3 regions of the Nonomuraea angiospora genome follow, and region 1 is predicted to be linked to each of the others. Evidence: riboswitches for the same ligand, from Rfam matches in the RefSeq annotation. Region 1 holds a riboswitch; each other region holds the start of a gene.
The links. A riboswitch is a leader RNA that binds a small molecule or an ion and turns the genes downstream of it on or off. The one in region 1 is predicted to bind thiamine pyrophosphate.
Positions count from the first base shown of each region.

Region 2: it holds a riboswitch for thiamine pyrophosphate, as region 1 does, so the genes downstream of both, H4W80_RS36405 (purine-cytosine permease family protein) here and H4W80_RS54175 (FAD-dependent oxidoreductase) in region 1, are expected to answer to the same signal.
Region 3: it holds a riboswitch for thiamine pyrophosphate, as region 1 does, so the genes downstream of both, tenA (thiaminase II) here and H4W80_RS54175 (FAD-dependent oxidoreductase) in region 1, are expected to answer to the same signal.

Region 1 covers NZ_JADBEK010000001.1:11,801,742-11,807,367, reverse strand. Annotated here, with positions in the region: gene thiE (thiamine phosphate synthase) at 1-191, opposite strand, end outside; gene H4W80_RS54185 (Rv2175c family DNA-binding protein) at 169-543, opposite strand; gene H4W80_RS54180 (NAD(P)/FAD-dependent oxidoreductase) at 574-1,743, opposite strand; TPP riboswitch at 1,797-1,914, shown strand; gene H4W80_RS54175 (FAD-dependent oxidoreductase) at 1,904-3,094, shown strand; gene thiS (sulfur carrier protein ThiS) at 3,100-3,291, shown strand; gene H4W80_RS54165 (thiazole synthase) at 3,284-4,039, shown strand; gene pknB (Stk1 family PASTA domain-containing Ser/Thr kinase) at 4,234-5,626, shown strand, end outside.
Region 2 covers NZ_JADBEK010000001.1:7,965,079-7,970,704, reverse strand. Annotated here, with positions in the region: gene H4W80_RS36405 (purine-cytosine permease family protein) at 1-1,270, opposite strand, end outside; TPP riboswitch at 1,261-1,376, opposite strand; gene H4W80_RS36400 (rhodanese-like domain-containing protein) at 1,431-1,754, opposite strand; gene H4W80_RS36395 (winged helix-turn-helix transcriptional regulator) at 1,751-2,161, opposite strand; gene H4W80_RS36390 (Fpg/Nei family DNA glycosylase) at 2,167-3,045, opposite strand; gene H4W80_RS36385 (TenA family protein) at 3,092-3,697, opposite strand; gene H4W80_RS36380 (GOLPH3/VPS74 family protein) at 3,721-4,377, shown strand; gene H4W80_RS36375 (LCP family protein) at 4,384-5,626, opposite strand, start outside.
Region 3 covers NZ_JADBEK010000001.1:1,612,613-1,618,238, reverse strand. Annotated here, with positions in the region: gene H4W80_RS07370 (ArsR/SmtB family transcription factor) at 1-808, opposite strand, end outside; gene H4W80_RS07365 (MFS transporter) at 868-2,067, shown strand; TPP riboswitch at 2,093-2,188, shown strand; gene tenA (thiaminase II) at 2,180-2,887, shown strand; gene H4W80_RS07355 (AfsR/SARP family transcriptional regulator) at 2,868-5,626, opposite strand, start outside.

The DNA.
Region 1 (5,626 bases):
CGGTCGCAGGCGTCGCGGAAGACTTCGAGGAGCGCGAGTTCTTCGCGCGCCTCCAGGCCTTTCTCCCGCAGCTGGATGATGTCCACGCCGCCGGCCAGCACCGAGTCGAGGAACTCCGCCAGGTCGCCGCGGTCGCGGCGACCGTCGGTGCAGAGATAGAGGCGGGCTTCAGAAACCGAGGGCTTGGGCACGCCGCTTGACCTCGGTATGACGGCCGGCCTTGATCGCCTCGATGGGCGATCCGGGCAGGGACTCGTCAGGGGTGAAGAGCCAGCGCAGCGACTCGACATCGTCGTAGCCGGCGTCCAGCAACACGGTCAGCGTGCCGGGCAGGCCCTTCATCACGTCCTTTCCATCGAGGAACACCGCGGGCACCTGCGGCCCGCCGCTCCCCCGGCGAACGCCGAGCAGCTTATGGTCCTTGAGGAGTTGCTTGGCCCGCCCGATCGGAAGGTCGAGGCGCGAGGCCACTTCGGGGAGCGTGAGCCACTCGTCGACGAGTTGGTCGGTCTCCCGGTCGATCTGTGCAACAGAAAGCGTCACGAAACCACAACTACCACATGCCGCGCTTGCTCAAACAACACAATCCCGTAGAGAGACTTCTGGATCTACCAGGCGTTCCGCGTCGAGACGGTGTCCCGCGTCGATGATTCTGCGCCCCTGTACGAGGTCTCGAGGCCGGTCCACGGCGAGCACCGCGGCCAGGGCGTCGTCGGCCGTGAGCCAGACGGCCGACCACTTGCCCTCCGGCTCGCCCCGGTAGATCAGCCGCTCGCCTGCCAAATGATGACCTGCATATTGCACCATGTGCCCGAATTGCTCCGACCAGAAGTACGGAACGGGATCGTACGCGACGTCCTCGCCCAGCAGGCTGGCGGCGGCCACCTCGGGGGCGTTGAGCGCGGTGTCCCAGTGCTCGACCCTGAGCCTGGTCTGCCAGCGGCGCGACCACCAGGCGGCGCAGTCGCCGACGGCGACCGTGTTCGGCAGGGAGGCGCGCAGGTGCTCGTCCACGACGACGCCGTTGTGGAGGTCGATGTCGGCGCCGGTGAGCCATTCGACGGCGGGGCGCACGCCGATGCCCGTGACCACCACGTGGGCGTCCACGAACTCGCCGCCCACCAGCCGCACGCCGCCCTCGTCCACGGAGTCGACCATGGTGTCGAGCCGCAGGTCGATGCCGTCGTACCAGCGCTGGGTGCGGGCCCCGATCTCGGCGCCGACGGCCGTCGCGAGCGGCGCCGGGCCGGCCTCGATCACGGTCACCGCGCACCCGGCGCGGCGGGCGGCGGTGGCCACCTCCGCGCCGATCCAGCCGGCGCCGATGATCACGACGCGGGCGCCGGGGACGAGCATGGCCCTGAGCTCGTGGGCGTCGTCGAGCGTGCGCAGCACGTGTTGCGGGCCGTCGCCGGGCAGCCTGATCGGCTCGGCGCCGGTGGCGATGACCAGCCCGTCGTAGCGGAGCTCGCCCTCGGTGGTCTCCACGACCCCCTTACGCAGCGCCTTGGCACTGACCCCCGCCTGGAACTCCACGTCGAGCGCGGCCAGGTCGGTGTCGACGTAGCTGGTGTCGGCGTCGCCGAACAGCACGGCCTTGGACAGCGGTGGACGGTCGTAGGGGCGATGCCGCTCCTCGCCGACCAGCGTGATCCGCCCCCCGAACCCCCGTGCGCGCAGCGCCTCCACGGTGCGCACTCCGGCCAGGCCCGCTCCCACCACCACGACTTCGTTCACGTTCATGACCCTAACGTGGGCCGGTGTCCGGGTGTCGCAGCGAGGCCGTAGGCTGGGGGCGTAAGACGCGCGGGAGTCCGGCCGTGACCGGGCTGAGAGGAAGGCTGCCATCGGGCCTTCGACCGCAAGACACCTGATCCGGATCATGCCGGCGAAGGGAGCGCGGATGGATGTGATCGTGGGCGGCGGGGTCGTCGGCCTCTCCCTGGCCTGGCGGCTGGCCCGCGAAGGGCGGCCCGTCACGCTGGTGGACCCTGCGCCCGCCTCGGGGGCCTCACACGCGGCGGCGGGGATGCTGGCGCCGGTCAGCGAGGTCACCTACACGGAGGTGCCGCTGCTGCGGCTCGGCGTGGCCTCGCTGCGCCGCTGGCCCGGCTTCGCCGCCGAGCTGGCCGCCGACGCGGGGCTGCCCGGCGCCGAGGCCCTGGACCTGCGCTCCGAGGGGACGCTCGACGTGGCGTTCGGGGCGGACGACCTGGCCGCGCTGGACGAGCTGGCCGCGTACCTGGAGAAGCTGGAGCTGCCCGTCCAGCGGCTGACCGGCCGCGAGTGCCGCCGGCTGGAGCCCATGCTGGCCCCCTCGGTGCGGGGCGGGCTGCTGGCCGCCGGCGACTCCTGGGTGGACCCGCGCCGCGTGACGGCGGCGCTGCTCGCCGCGCTCGACCGGCGGGGAGTCCGGCTCGTACGGGCGCGCGTCGCCGAGCTGCTGCGCGACGGCGGCCAGGTCACAGGCGGCCAGGTCACAGGGGGCCAGGTCACAGGCGGCCAGGTCACAGGGGGCCAGGTCACAGGGGGCCAGGTCACAGGGGTACGCCTGGAGCCGCCCGGCGACGACGACGGGCGGGCCGAGCTGCGGGCGGATCGGGTGATCCTGGCGGCCGGGGCGTGGAGCGCCGGGCTGGCCGAGGTGCCGGTCCGGCCGGTCAAGGGGCAGATCATGCGGTTGCGTTCGCCGCAGCCGCTGCTCACCCGGTGCGTCCGGGGCACGGTGCACGGCACGCCGGTCTACCTCGTCCCCCGGGGCGACGGCGAGCTGGTGGTCGGGGCCACCCAGGAGGAGATGGGCTTCGACACCAGGGTGACCGCGGGCGGGCTCTACGAGCTGCTGCGCGACGCCCGGGAGCTGGTGCCGGGCATCACCGAGCTGGAGGTCTCCGACGTGGTGGCCGGGCTGCGGCCGGGCACGCCGGACAACCTGCCGCTCATCGGCCCGAGCGGCACCCCGGGGCTGGCGCTGGCCACCGGCCATCACCGGGGCGGCGTGCTGCTGGCGCCGCTCACGGCGGACATCCTGCTGGGCGAAGAGGGCGAGCTCGCGGCAATGTGCTCGCCCGGGAGATTTCGGGATATTTCATGATTGTGATGATCAACGGGGCCTCGCACGAGGTGGCCGACGGCATGACCGTGGCGCAGGCCGTACGCACATTGACCACGGCCACCACCGGGGTGGCCGTGGCCGTCAACGACGAGGTGGTCACGCGGAGCTCGTGGGAGACGACGGCGCTCAGCGACCGTGACCGGGTGGAGGTTCTGACGGCGGTGCAAGGTGGATGATCTGATCATCGCCGGGGAGAGCTTCTCCTCCCGGCTCATCATGGGCACCGGCGGCGCGCCCTCGCTGGAGGTGCTCGACCAGGCCCTGGCCGCGTCCGGCACCGAGCTGACCACGGTGGCGATCCGGCGGCTCGACCCGAGCGCCCGGGGTTCGGTCCTGGACGTGCTGCGCAAGCGGGACATCAAGGTGCTCCCCAACACCGCGGGCTGCTTCACGGCGGGCGAGGCCGTGCTGACGGCGCGGCTGGCCAGGGAGGCCCTCGGCACCAACTGGATCAAGGTCGAGGTCATCGCCGACGAGCGGACCCTGCTGCCCGACCCGATCGAGACGTTCGACGCGGCCGAGCGGCTGGTGGCCGACGGGTTCGTGGTGCTGCCGTACATCGGGGACGACCCCGCGCTGGCGCGGCGGCTGGAACAGGCGGGCTGCTCGGCGGTGATGCCGCTGGGCGGGCCGATCGGCTCGGGCCTCGGCATCCGCAACCCGCACAGCATCGAGCTGATCGTCGAGGCCGTGTCCGTGCCGGTGGTGCTCGACGCGGGCATCGGCACGGCCAGCGACGCCGCGCTGGCGATGGAGCTGGGCTGCGCCGCCGTGATGCTGGCCACGGCGGTCACCAGGGCGCAGCAGCCCGAGCTCATGGCGCTCGCCATGAAGCAGGCCGTGGAGGCCGGACGGCTGGCGCGGCTGGCGGGCCGCATCCCGCGCAGGCGCTACGCCGAGGCGTCCTCACCGATGACCCCCTGACCCGAGTGCCGATGGCCCCCGGCCCGAGTTCCGATGATCCCCGGCCCGAGTTCCGATGGCCCCCGGCCCGAGTTCCGATGACTCGCTGACCCGAGTGACGCGTGGGGAGCTGGGACGTTCCAACGGGAACGTCTCAGCATCGGTTTCGGGCGGCGAGGCCCTCCCAGTGGCAAAACGCCCGTAAACTCAGCGGGGTGGATACGACGACTGCGGACCCCCTGGTCGGGCGGCTCCTCGATGGGCGCTACCGCATCGAGAGCCGGATCGCCCGGGGCGGTATGGCGACCGTCTACCTCGCGCTGGACGTCCGCCTGGACCGGACGGTGGCGCTGAAGGTCATGCACCGCTCGCTGGCCGAGGACCCCGCGTTCGTGCGCAGGTTCATCGGCGAGGCCAAGTCGGTTGCCCGCCTCTCCCATCCCAACGTGGTGCACGTCTTCGACCAGGGCACCGACACCGATGTCGTCTACCTGTCGATGGAGTACGTGCCCGGCAAGACGCTGCGCGACATCCTGCGCGAGCGCGGCAGGCTGCCCGCCCGCGAGGCGCTGGAGATCATGATCCCGGTGCTCGCCGCCCTCGGCGCGGCCCACCAGGCCGGGATGGTCCACCGCGACGTCAAGCCGGAGAACGTCCTGATGACCGACGACGGCCGGGTCAAGGTCGTCGACTTCGGCCTGGCCCGGGCCATCGAGGCCACCAACCAGACCCGCACCGGCGTGATGATCGGCACCATCGGCTACATGGCGCCCGAGCAGGTCACCACCGGCGCCGCCGACGTGCGCAGCGACGTCTACGCCGCGGGCATCATGCTGTTCGAGCTGGTCACCGGCCAGCAGCCGTATGACGGCGCGACGCCCATGTCGGTGGCCTACCGGCACGTCCACGACACCGTGCCCGCGCCGTCGTCGGTCGTCCACGACGTGCCGCCGCTGATCGACACGCTGGTGGCCCAGGCGACGGCCCGCGAGCCGGACCAGCGCCCCGCCGACGCGACCGCGATGCTCGTGGCCGCCGTCGAGACGCACCGGATGCTGCCGCGCCTGACCAACCCGCCGGGCTCACACCCGCAGGGGCCCTCTGCGGCCCCACACGCGCGGACGCAGGTCTTCAACGCCTCCGGCGCCGCCTCGATGCCCCAGCCCGCCCCCGCCCACACCATGATCCAGCCGCGGACGGAGGTGCCGCCTCCGGCGCGGCGGGCGGGGTTCAAGCCCCACTGGTTCCTGGTGCTGCTCGCCGGAGTGATGGTGGTCGCGGTCGGGGTGACCGGCTGGTACTTCGCGCAGCCCGAGATGGTCTCCGTGCCCGACCTGGTCGGCAAGAACCTGGCGCTGGCCAGGAAGAGCGCGGCCGCGGCCGGGCTCAAGGTGCAGGAAGCCGAAGGCCGCAACGACGAGAAGACGGCCGCGGGCCTGATCCTGCGCACCGACCCGGCGTTCGGCGCCGAGGTGGAGAAGGGCACCACGATCACGCTGGTCCCCTCGCTCGGGCCCAGGCGCATCGTCGTGCCCAACACCGAGGGCATGACCGGCGACCAGGCCCGCGCCAAGATCGCCGAGGCCGGGCTGACCGTGGGCGTCGTCA
Region 2 (5,626 bases), 3.8 Mb from region 1:
CCGCGCCGAGCGCCCCGTTCATCCACGGCTGCCGGGTGAAGCCGATGGCGTCGCGGACCTGCTGCCAGAAGCCGTCCCACGGCCCGACCGTGGGCGTGGAGGTCGTCAGCCAGTACGCCACGAAGCCGAGGGCCCACGGCACCAGCCGCGACCAGCGCGAGGGCGCGTTCTCCGCGGTGTTCCAGCTCCGCGAGCCGCCGAGCACGAAGTAGTCCACGGCCAGCACCGCGAACATCGGCACGAACACCGCCCCGATCACCCCCAGGAACGCCCCGTACGAGTTGACGTCCACGACCAGGGCGATCGTGACGCTCAGCACGCCGATGGCGACGGAGAACAGGCGCCGGTCGACCCGCGGCATCAGGTTCTGCAGCGAGACCGTGGTGGAGTAGACGTTGGCGAACGACTGGTCGGTCTCCCGCAGCACCAGGATCGCGAAGAACAGCGCGCCCAGCGGCACCGCCACGAACGCGCCGAACACCGACGTCCCGTCGGCCGCCACCTTGTCGGCCCCGGCCACGGCCACCGCGAACACGCCCAGGCCCAGGCAGGCGACCTGGGCCAGCGTGTAGCCGCCGACCACACCGGTGAACGCGGCCCTGCTCGACCTGGAGTGCCGGGCGAAGTCGGCCGCCATCGGCACCCACGACACCGACAGCGCGATCACGTAGTCCACCGCCGGGGCGAACGCCGTCCAGGACCCGCCGGTCTGCGCGGGCGCCCTGGTCAGGAAGAACCAGGCGAACCAGACCATCGACACGATCACGCCGATGGTGACGTACCGCCGCAGCAGCCTGACGGACCCGAGCGGCCAGATCGTGAGCGCGGTGGTCAGCACCCCCGCCGCGATCACCCACACCTGGTACGGCACGGCGCCGAAGATGGCGCTGGCCGCCTTGGCGATCACCCACAGCTCGAACGCGGCCCAGCCGAGCATCTGGACGATGTTCAGGACCGTGGGGACGTACGAGATCCGCGCCCCGAACAGGCCCCGCAGCAGCACCATCGCGGGCTGCCCCGTCTGGGTGCCGGGGACGGCGGACAGGCCCACCATGGCGGTGCCGATCAGGCTGCCGACCACGGTCGCGAGGAGCGCGGCGGTCAGGCTGAGCGGAGCGCCTGGCACGGGGTTGAGCAGGAGCAGCGCGCCGGAGAAGCCGAGGAGGCTGACTCCGAGGTTCGCCCAGAGCGCACCCTGATCGAGCACGCCCAGGGTCTTCGGCGGCCTGCCTTCGAGAGTCAGCGGAACTTCGTCGACGACATGCGTCATCGCACACTCCCTACGCCGGCATTACCCGGACAGGTTCAGGCGGTCGGCAGCGGATCTATGACTGCCCTCTCAGCCCGGCACACCCCGAGCTCCCGCGACGATCTGCAGTTGGCGCCCTCATCATGCCTCAGTGGCGGCGAAACCGCCACAGGGGGTCTTTCTACGCCACGAAAGGCTGCTGCCCGGTCTCGCTGACCATCGGGCGGCGCGCGAACTCCCACGACTGCATGCCGCCGCCGACGTTGACGGCGTCGCGCCCGAGCTGGTTGAGCCAGGCCGCGACCTGCAGGGACCGGCCGCCCACCCGGCAGACGACGTAGACCGTGCGGTCGCCGGGCACCTCGTCCACCCGCCCCTGAATCTGCGTCATGGGGATGTGCACGGCCTCAGGGGCGTGCCCCGCGACCCATTCGTCCTGCTCACGGACGTCGAGCAGGTAAGCGTCTGCCGGAACGGCACTGGCCTCGATCTCAGGAACGGTCATGACTCCATCATCTCGCGCCTGGCGTCGTAGGCCGCACGCGCCGCGGCGATCTCCTCCTGGTGCGTCTCCGTCCAGGTGACCAGCGACTTGATGGTCTCGTGCAGCGTGCGGCCGAGCGGTGTGAGCGCGTAGTCCACCCTGGGCGGCACGACGGGATGGACGGTGCGGCTGACCAGGCCGTCGCGCTCCAGCTGGCGCAGGGTCACGCTGAGCATGCGCTGGCTGACGCCGTCGATCTCGCGGCGGAGCTGGGTGAAGCGCAGGCTCTGGCAGTCGAGCAGGGCGATCACGAGCAGCGACCACTTGTCGGCGATGCGGTCGAGGATCTGGCGCACCTCGCAGTCCTCGCGCGTGTCCCACTGGCGCACGTCGTAGTCGTCGAGCGGTTCCACAGTGCCTTCTTCCATCTCGCTCATTTGAGAAGGCGGGACAGCCGGCGGTCGGCGAGGGGCTTGCCGCCGGTCTGGCAGGTGGGGCAGTACTGCAGCGAGGAGTCCGCGAACGACACCTCGCGGATCGTGTCGCCGCAGACGTCGCACGGCTGCCCGGCCCGGTTGTGGACCCGCAGTCCCGACTTCTTCTCCGCCTTGAGGTCCTTGGCCGCCAGCCCCTGCGCCCGCTCCACCGCCTCCGCCAGCGTGGTCACGATGGCCTCGTGCAGGTCGGCGATCTGCGCGTCCGTCAGCGTGGCCGCGATCTTGAACGGGGACATCCTGGCCGCGTGCAGCACCTCGTCCGAGTACGCGTTCCCGATGCCGGCGATGATCTTCTGGTCGCGCAGCAGCCCCTTGATCTGGGTGCGGTTGCCGCCCACGATGCGCTTGAGCGCGTCGACGGTGAAGGACTCGTCGAGGGGGTCGGGGCCGAGGGCGGCGACGCCGGGGACGTCGTCCGGGTTCTTGGTGACGTAGACGGCCAGGCGCTTCTGCGTGCCGGCCTCCGTCAGCTCGAACCCGGGCGCCAGGCCCTCCTCGTCGGGCGCCAGCCGGACCCGTACCGCGAGCGGACCCTTGCCTGGACGTACGGGCTTGGCGCCCGACAGGTCGTCGCGCCAGCGCAGCCACCCCGCCCGGGCCAGGTGGATGACCAGGTGGAGGCCGTCGCAGTCGAGGTCGAGGAACTTGCCGTGCCGCGCCACGCCGGTGATCGTCAGCCCGCCGAGCGCGGTCACCGGCGGGTCGAACGTCTTGAGCGCCTGGATGGCCACCACGTCGACACCCAGGACCGTGCGGCCCACGGCGCGTTCGCGCAGGAAATGGGTGAGCGACTCCACTTCGGGAAGTTCCGGCATGTCCCCAGGGTACGTGCGCGTCCGGCCGTCCACAGCCTGTGGACGGCTACGGCACGCTCCAGAAGGCCAGCTCGTGCGCCATCCCCTCGGCGAACAGCTCCTCGGCCCGCGCCGGGTCCGGCGCGGCCTCGTCGATCATCTGCGCGATCCGCGCGGTGAGCGCCGCGAACGCCGGATCCGCGTACGTGTCCACCCACGCCCGATATCTCGACTCAGCAGGCGAATTTTCCGCCAATATCTGTCCGAGACTCGAATATCCCCACATACACGGATAAAGCGCCGCCAACCCCTCCCCGTACGACGCCGCCGACTCCAGCAGGAACGCCGTGTACGTCACGCACGCCGGCCCCTTCACCGCCCCCTCCAGATCGGCGCCGAACTCCGCCGACAACGACCTGTGCAGCCTCAACTCGTCGTGGTACGTGGTGTGCGCCAGGTCCACCAGGTCACCCAGATGCCCGTCGGGCGCCTGCCAGGCCAGCCGCGCGAACACCCGTACGTAGTCGAGCAGGAACAGGTAGTCCTGCTCCAGCCACGACCTGAACACCGGCTCGGGCAGGTCGCCACGCGCGATGCCGGCCACGGTCGGATGCTCGAGCTGCGCCCGCAGCAGCGGGCGGCCGACCGCGTGCAACTTCTCCGAGATAGTCATGGCTGGGAGGTTAGTGTCGAAGCATGACTGTGACGATCGCCGAAGAGCTGCTCCTGCTCGCCCTCCACGACGAGAAGGGCACGCCGCTCGTCGCCGGCACCCAGCTCGACCCGGCCCTCGCCGGCGCGCTCCTCGCCGAGCTGGCCGTCAACGGCCGGCTGGAGCTGTCGGACAAGAAGGTGACGGTCACGGACCCGTCCCCCCTCGGCGACTCCGAGCTGGACGCCACGCTGGCCCGCATCGCCGAGGAGGGCAAGGAGCGCAAGCCCGCCTGGTGGGTCCAGCGGCTGCAGTCGGCCAAGCTGCGCAGGCGCCTGCTCACCAGGCTGGCGGAGTCGGGCGTGCTGACCGAGCAGCGCGGCAAGGTGCTGGGCGTCTTCCCCACGACGCGCTGGCCCGAGGCCAGCCCCGACGTGGAGGCCGCGGTCAGGGACCGGGTGGCCGGCGCGCTGGCGGGCGCCGACCCCGACGCCCGCACGGCCGTCCTGATCGCCATCGCGCACGCGGCCAAGCTCGACCGCAAGGCCTTCCCCGAGGCGAGCAGGAAGCGCGTCAAGGAGATCGCGGAAGGTGCCTGGACGGCCGACGCGGTCGCCCAGACCATCGCCGCCATCAACGCGGTCATGATCACGACGATCACCGCGGCGACCGTCGCCGCGACGACCACCACGACCGGGTGAGCCGCGCTAGTTGCCGGTGTCGATGACGTCCTTCGGCACCGCCTTGTCCGCCTTCAGGGCGTTGAAGAGGGCCAGCGCCTTGGGCCGGTCCGACTTGATCGCGTCGCCGCCGTCCGCCAGCCGCTCGGTGCCGCCGAAGGGGACCACCGTCGTCACGGGGCTGTCGCCCATCGCCAGCCCCAGCGACAGCAGGTCGAAGGCGCCCGTGCCGCCGTCGACCGAGACCGCGTCGGTGGCGCTCATCGCCAGCGGGATCGACGTGAACGGGTTGATCAGCACGCCGGGGCTGGCCGCCTTCTTCACGACCGCGCCCAGGAACTGCCGCTGCCGCTTGGTCCGCTCGAAGTCGGGCAGCGCGCCGCCCTTTCTGGTCCGTACGTAACCCAGGGCCTGGGCGCCGTTGAGCACCTGCGTGCCCTTCTTCAGCTTGAGCCCGGCCTTCGGGTCGTCCACGGCGGCCCGTACGTTGATCTCGACCCCTCCGATGGCGTCCACGATCCCGACGAACCCGGCGAACCCGATCTCCATGTAGTGGTCGACGTGCACGCCCGTGACCGACTCCACGGTGCGGACCAGCAGCTGCGGCCCGCCGTTGTAGGCGGCGTTGAGCTTGTTGCGCCCCTTGCCCGGGATGTCGACGGCCAGGTCGCGCGGCAGGCTGACCAGCGTCGGCTTGTCGCTGCCCTCGGGGATGTGCAGCAGCATCATCGAGTCCGTACGGTTGCCGCCGGTCGCCCGGCCCGTGGCGAGCTTCTTGCGCTCGGCGGCCGACAGGCCCTTGCGGCTGTCGGAGCCGACGAGCAGCCAGTTGGTGCCGGGGGTGTCGGCGGGACGGCCCGTGTATTCGTCGAGCACGCCGTCGATGCCGGCGATCCTGGAGTTGATCCAGAAGAACATGCCCACGCCCGCCACCAGCAGCACGACCAGGAGCCCGGCGACGATCTTCAGGATCGTCTTGCCGGAGACCCGCCTGCGGGGCTTCGAGGGGTCCGAGGGACCGCGCCTCGACCGCAGCGGCTCCATCGGGCTGCTGCCGGAGCGCGCCCGGCCGTACACGCGCGAACGGCCCTGGGGCGGCTCAGGCGGGGCGGAGCCGGGAGAGGCGGCGCCTGACCCCGGCTCGGGGTACTGCGGGGCCACAGGCAGCTTGTGCGTGGGCGCGCCCGCCCCCCCGGCGGGCGCGGACGGGACCTGGTGGCCCGGCGCGCCCCCGGCGCGCAGGCCGTCACCCGGCCTCGGCGGCAGCGGG
Region 3 (5,626 bases), about 10 Mb from region 1:
CGGCCAGCTCGGCGAGGATGCGGGCGCGGCTGCGGCCGATCAGGGCCGACAGGCCGTCGTCGGCCGCGGCGGGCGCGGCCAGGGCGCCCCGCGCGGGGTAGATCATCGCGTACGGCCAGGCGTCCTCCAGGTACGCCCCGACGGCGGTCGTGAACGCCGACGGCAGGAAGAGCAGCCCCTTGCCGCCGAGCCGGCGCAGCCCGTGGAGGGTGGTCAGCTCGACCTCGATCTGCCCCCGGGGCCGCCAGTGGACCTGCGGGCTGAGGTCCTCCAGCGCCGCCGCCCAGCCGTAGGCCGCCAGCCGGCCCGCCCGATGGGCGACGTCGCGCTGCAGGATCGCGCGCAAGCGCGGCCAGTCGTGGGAGAGGATCCGCGTCCAGAGCGCCTCGTACGCGTCGGCGAACCGCTCCACCACCCGCGGCCCCGCCAGCAGCTCCCCGGCCTCACCCGCCGCCGGCCGCCCGGCCAGCGCCCTGGCGATCTCCGCGTGCGCCTGCTCCAGCGGCGTCGCGCGCATGGCGGCCAGCTCCGCCTCGAACGGCACGTCCACCGCCGTCGGCGGCGGGGCGATGAAGGCGACGTTCGTGCCGCGCCGGTTGCCGCTGATCGCGGCCGCGGCCCGCAGCACGGGGTGGGCGCGTTCGAGCTCCCGGTACGCGCCCCGCCACCGCGCGGCCCACCGGCCGTGCACGCCCGCCTCCAGCCGGCCCGCCAGCACCCACTGCGCGTGCATGGTCTCGATCAGCGGCGAGATCGCGAACCTGGTGGCCACCAGGTCCTGTGGCGTGACCTCGATTCTTACCGGCACCTTTCGGTTATATCCGAAACAATCGCCAGCTCGCCGGTCCGGTCCGCACCATCGTGGACGTGCAAGGGGCGACGTTCGGCGAGGTGTTCGCCGTCAAGGAGTTCCGGGTCCTGTTCGGCAGCTTCGCGCTGCTGGTCGGCGGGGACTCGATCAAGATGCTGGCCCTGTCCGTGCTGGTCTACGCGCGGACCGGCTCGGCCGGCCTGTCGGCCGCGGCGTACATGGCGGGCTGGCTGCCGTTCATCGTGGGCGGGCTGCTGCTGCTCTCGCTGGCCGACCGGCTGCCGCCGCGGGCGCTGATGGTGACCGGCGAGGTGGTCAGGGCGGTGACGTGCCTGCTGCTGGCGTTCGGGGGGCTGCCGGTCTGGGCGATGCTGGCGCTGGTGCTGGTCACGGGGCTGTTCACGCCGGTCTTCTTCGCCGCGCGGGCGGCGATGCTGCCCGACGTGCTGCCCGGCGACGCGTTCGTGCTGGGGCGGTCGGTCCTGAACGTGGCCTCCGCGAGCGCGCAGATCGCCGGGCTGGCGGCCGGGGGCGCGTTCCTGGCCGTCGCCGGGCCTTCCGGGGCGCTGGCCACGACCGCGGGCCTGGCCGCGGTGGCCGCCGTGGTGCTGCGGGCCGGACTGCCGTACCGGCCCGCCCGGGGCGCGGCGCGAGCGGGCGCGGTGCGCCAGACGCTGCGGGTCAACCGGCGGCTGCTGGTCGACGGGCGGGTGCGCGGGCTGCTGCTGGCGGGGTGGCTGCCGTGCGTGTGCCTGGCCGGGGCCGAGGCCATGGTGGTGCCCTACCTGGGCGGGCAGGGGAAGGCCGGGGTGGTGCTCGCGGCGGCGGCCGGCGGGATGGCGGTGGGGGAGTTCGCGGTGGGCCGGTTCGCCGCGCCGGGGCTGCGGGAGCGGCTGTCGTTCCCGCTGGCGGTGCTGCTCGGCGTGCCCTGGGTGGGGTTCGCGCTCGGGCCGGGGATCGTGTGGGCCGCCGTGCTGGCCGCCGTGGCGACCGCGGGGCTGTCGTACCAGCTGGGGTTGCAGCGGCGGTTCGTGGAGTCGGTGCCCGAGGAGGTGCGGGGGCAGGCGTTCGGGCTGCAGTCGTCCGGGCTGATGACGGGACAGGCGGCCGGGGCGGCGCTGGTCGGGGCGCTCGGCGAGCTGATCGCGCCCGGGCCCGCGATCGCGGTGGCGGGCGGTGCCGGGATCCTGGTCGCGCTGGCGCTGGCGGGCGCGCTGCGCCCGGGCGGTGTGCGAGAGGCGGCCCCTCGCCTCTGACGGGGTCGCGCGTTCTGCTAGCGTTGGCCGCGACGCGGGGTGCCCGGGCTGCCGGGCTGAGATCACACCCGTCGAACCTGATCTAGTTCGCACTAGCGAAGGGACGTCACCGGTGACCTTCTGTGACACGATCTGGGCGCGCACGGAGACGCTGCTCCAGGCGATCCACGACCACCCGTTCAACGCCGCGCTCGGCGACGGCACCCTCGACCGCGAGCGCTTCGCGTTCTACCTGGTCCAGGACGGGCGCTACCTGGTGGCCTACGCCAAGGTCCTCGCGACCGCCTCGGCCCGCGCCACCTCCCCGGCCGACGCCGCGTTCTTCGCGCAGAGCGCCCACACGGCGCTGGTCGTCGAGCGGGCCCTGCACACCGGCTACCTGGAGGAGTTCGGGCTGACGGCCGGCGAGACGGCGGCCGTGGCCACCTCGCCGACGTGCCTGGCCTACTCCTCCTACCTCCAGGCCACGGCCCTGGCCGCGCCCCTGCCCGTGCTCGCCGCCGCCGTGCTGCCGTGCTTCTGGGTCTACCAGGACGTCGGCGCGGCGCTGCTCCGGCGTACGGCGGGCGCGGCCGACCACCCGTACCGGACCTGGATCGCCACCTACTCCGACCCCGCCTTCGCCGCCTCGGTGGAGCAGGCCAAGGCCATCGCCGACCGGCTGGCCGACAGCGCCGACGCCGAGACGCGCCGGGCGATGGACGAGGCGTTCTGCCGGGCCACCGAGTACGAGTGGATGTTCTGGGACAGCGCCTGGCGCCTGGAGACCTGGCCCACGGGGCAGTGGCTGCGGCCCGAGCTCACGCGAACGACTCGCTGAGCTCCCTGCGCAGCTCGCGGGCCTGGTGCAGGTAATGGGTGGCCAGCGTGGTGCGCCCGGACGAGCGGTACAGCTCGCCGAGCGTCTGGTACGTGTCCGCCTCCCCGCTGCGATCCCCCAGCTGCTGGAAGATCACCAGCGAGCGCTCCAGCTGGTCGGAGCCGTCCGAACGGTCGCCCCTGGCCACCTGGAGGCCGCCCAGGTTCCGCATCGCGTACGCGCCGCAGTGCCGGTCGCCGAGCGCCTCGAAGATGTCCAGCGCGTGCCCCTGGTAGCGCATGGCCCGCTCCGACTGGGCGAACAGGTCGTACATGCGGCCGAGCTGCATCGACACGCAGCCCTCGCGGTGGGTGTCGCCGAGCTCCTCGGCCAGCCGCAGCGCGTCCCCCAGCCACCTGGACGCCTGCTGCAGGTCCCGCAGCGACAGGTAGACGCGCCCGATCGCCTGCCGCGCGTACGCCTCGCCGCTGCGGTCGCCGATGGCCAGGAACATGGCCAGCGCGTGCCGGAAGGACCCGAGCGCCTTGAGATGCCGGCCGGAGAACTGGCTGACCGCCGCCAGCCCGCAGATCGAGATGGCCTCGCTCCGGGTGTCGCCCAGCTCGCGGAAGATGGCGCGGGCCCGCTTGAACATGTCCTCGGCCTCGGCGTACCGGTCCTGGTAGAGGCAGACCTGGGCCAGGCCGCGCAGCATGGCGGCCTCCCCGTGGCGGTCGCCGGCCGCGCGGGCGCTGTCGAGGGCGAGGCGGTGCGTCAGCTGCCACTCCTCCAGCAGGCAGTGCAGGTCGAAGTAGGGGACCAGGGTGGCGGCCAGCCCCCACGCGGACTGGGCCAGGCCCGCGCCGGCGGCCAGCCGTACGGCCTCGACCAGGGACTCCCGCTCGGCGTCGAACCACGACAGCGGCTGGGCGGTCAGGCGGCCGAGGGTCTCCCGCTCCAGGCTCCAGCGGGGCGCGAGGTCGGACGTCAGCCCGAAGAGAGTCGTGGGCAGCCGCAAGGAGGCGTGCTCGGCGGCGGTCAGCCAGCCGCCGAGCACCCGGGCCAGCGCGTTCCGCTCGGTGTCGCCGCCCGCCTTCTCCTTGGCGGCGCAGCGGATCAGGTCGTGGAGCCGGTAGCGGGGCTGGCCGACGGGGTCGGTGCCGGCCAGCCGCAGCAGGTTCGCGTCCACCAGGGTGTCCACGACGGCGTCGGACCGGGGCCGGTCGAGCACCGCGTCGGCCACCCAGCCCGGCACGGACTGCTCGCCGAGCAGGCCGATCGCGCGGAAGGCCAGGGCGGCGTCGTCGGACAGCCGCCGGTAGCTGAGCTCGAACGAGCCGCGTACCTCCAGGTCGCCGGCGCGTAACTCGTCGAGGCGGCCGGCCTCGTCCTCCAGCCGCTGCCGCAGCACGCCCAGCGACCATCCGGGCCGTCCGGCCAGACGGGCTCCGGCCACCCGGACGGCCAGCGGTAAGTGGCCGCAGGAGCGCACGATCGCCTGGGCGGCCTCGCGCTCCTCGGCCACCCGCTCGGGGCCGACGATCCGGCCCAGGAGCTGCTCGGCCTCCGCGGGCGGCAGCACGTCGAGTTCGAGCTGGAGCGCGCCGGGCAGCTCGGCGATCCGCCGGCGGCTCGTGACGAGCACCGCGCTGCCGCTGCCGGGCAGCAGGGCGCGTACCTGGGCGGTGTCGGCGGCGTCGTCGAGGAGGACGAGCATCGGGCGCTCGGACAGCAGGGAACGGTAGAGGGAGGCCCGCTCGCGCACGGTCGGCGGCAGCGCCGCCTCCGCGACGCCCAGCGCGCGCAGCGCCTCGGCCAGGAGGGCGAGCGGATCGGCGGGTTCGGCGTCGGTGCCGCCCAGGCACAGGTAGAGCTGGCCGGCGGGGTAGCCCGCCCGTAACGCGTGGGCGCAGTGCACGGCCAGCGCGGACTTGCCCACTCCCGGCGGCCCGGTCACCACGGCGATCGCGGGCGGCCCGTCCGGCCGGTGCGCCCCGGCGGACAGGGCGCTCGTCACGGCCGCGACGTCCCGCGCCCTGCCGGTGAAGTCCGGCACGTCCGCGGGCAGCTGGTGCGGCGCCGCCGCGACGGGCGCGGGCGGGGCGTCGCCCGCCAGCACGGACGCGTGCACGTCACGCAAGTCCTGGCCCGGTTCGATGCCCAGCTCGTCCACGAGCTGCCGCCTGATCGTGGCGTAGGCGTTCAGGGCCTCGGCCCGCCGGCCGCTGTGGTGCAGGGCGAGGATCAGCTGCTGCCACAGGTCCTCGCGGTAGGGGTGCTCGCCGATCAGGTCGCGCAGGTCGTCGATCGCGGCGGCGTGCTCGCCGCGGGCCAGTTTCAGCGCCACCAGGTCCTCGACCGCGGCCAGCCGGGCCTGGGTGAGCGCGCGCAGCCGCCCGTCCCACAGCGGGCTGGCGGGCAGGTCGCCGAGCGGGGTGCCGCGCCACAACGCCAGCGCCCGCCGCAAGTGCTCCGCCGCCTCGTCGCTCCGCCCCGCCGCCCGCGCCCTGGCCACCAGGTCCTCGAACTCCAGGGCGTCCAGCCGCTCCGTGTCGAGCTGCATCGCGTAACCGGAGGCGCGGGCCTCGATCTGGACGCCGGCCGAGCGCAGCGTGCTCACGTACGTGCGCAGGTTCGCCACGGCCGACGACGGCTGTGCCCGCGGCCACAGCACCTCGACGAGGGCCTCCGAGCTGACCACCTCGTTGGCCTCCAGCAGCAGCGAGGCGAGCAGGAGCCTGGGCTTCCTCCCCGCGATGC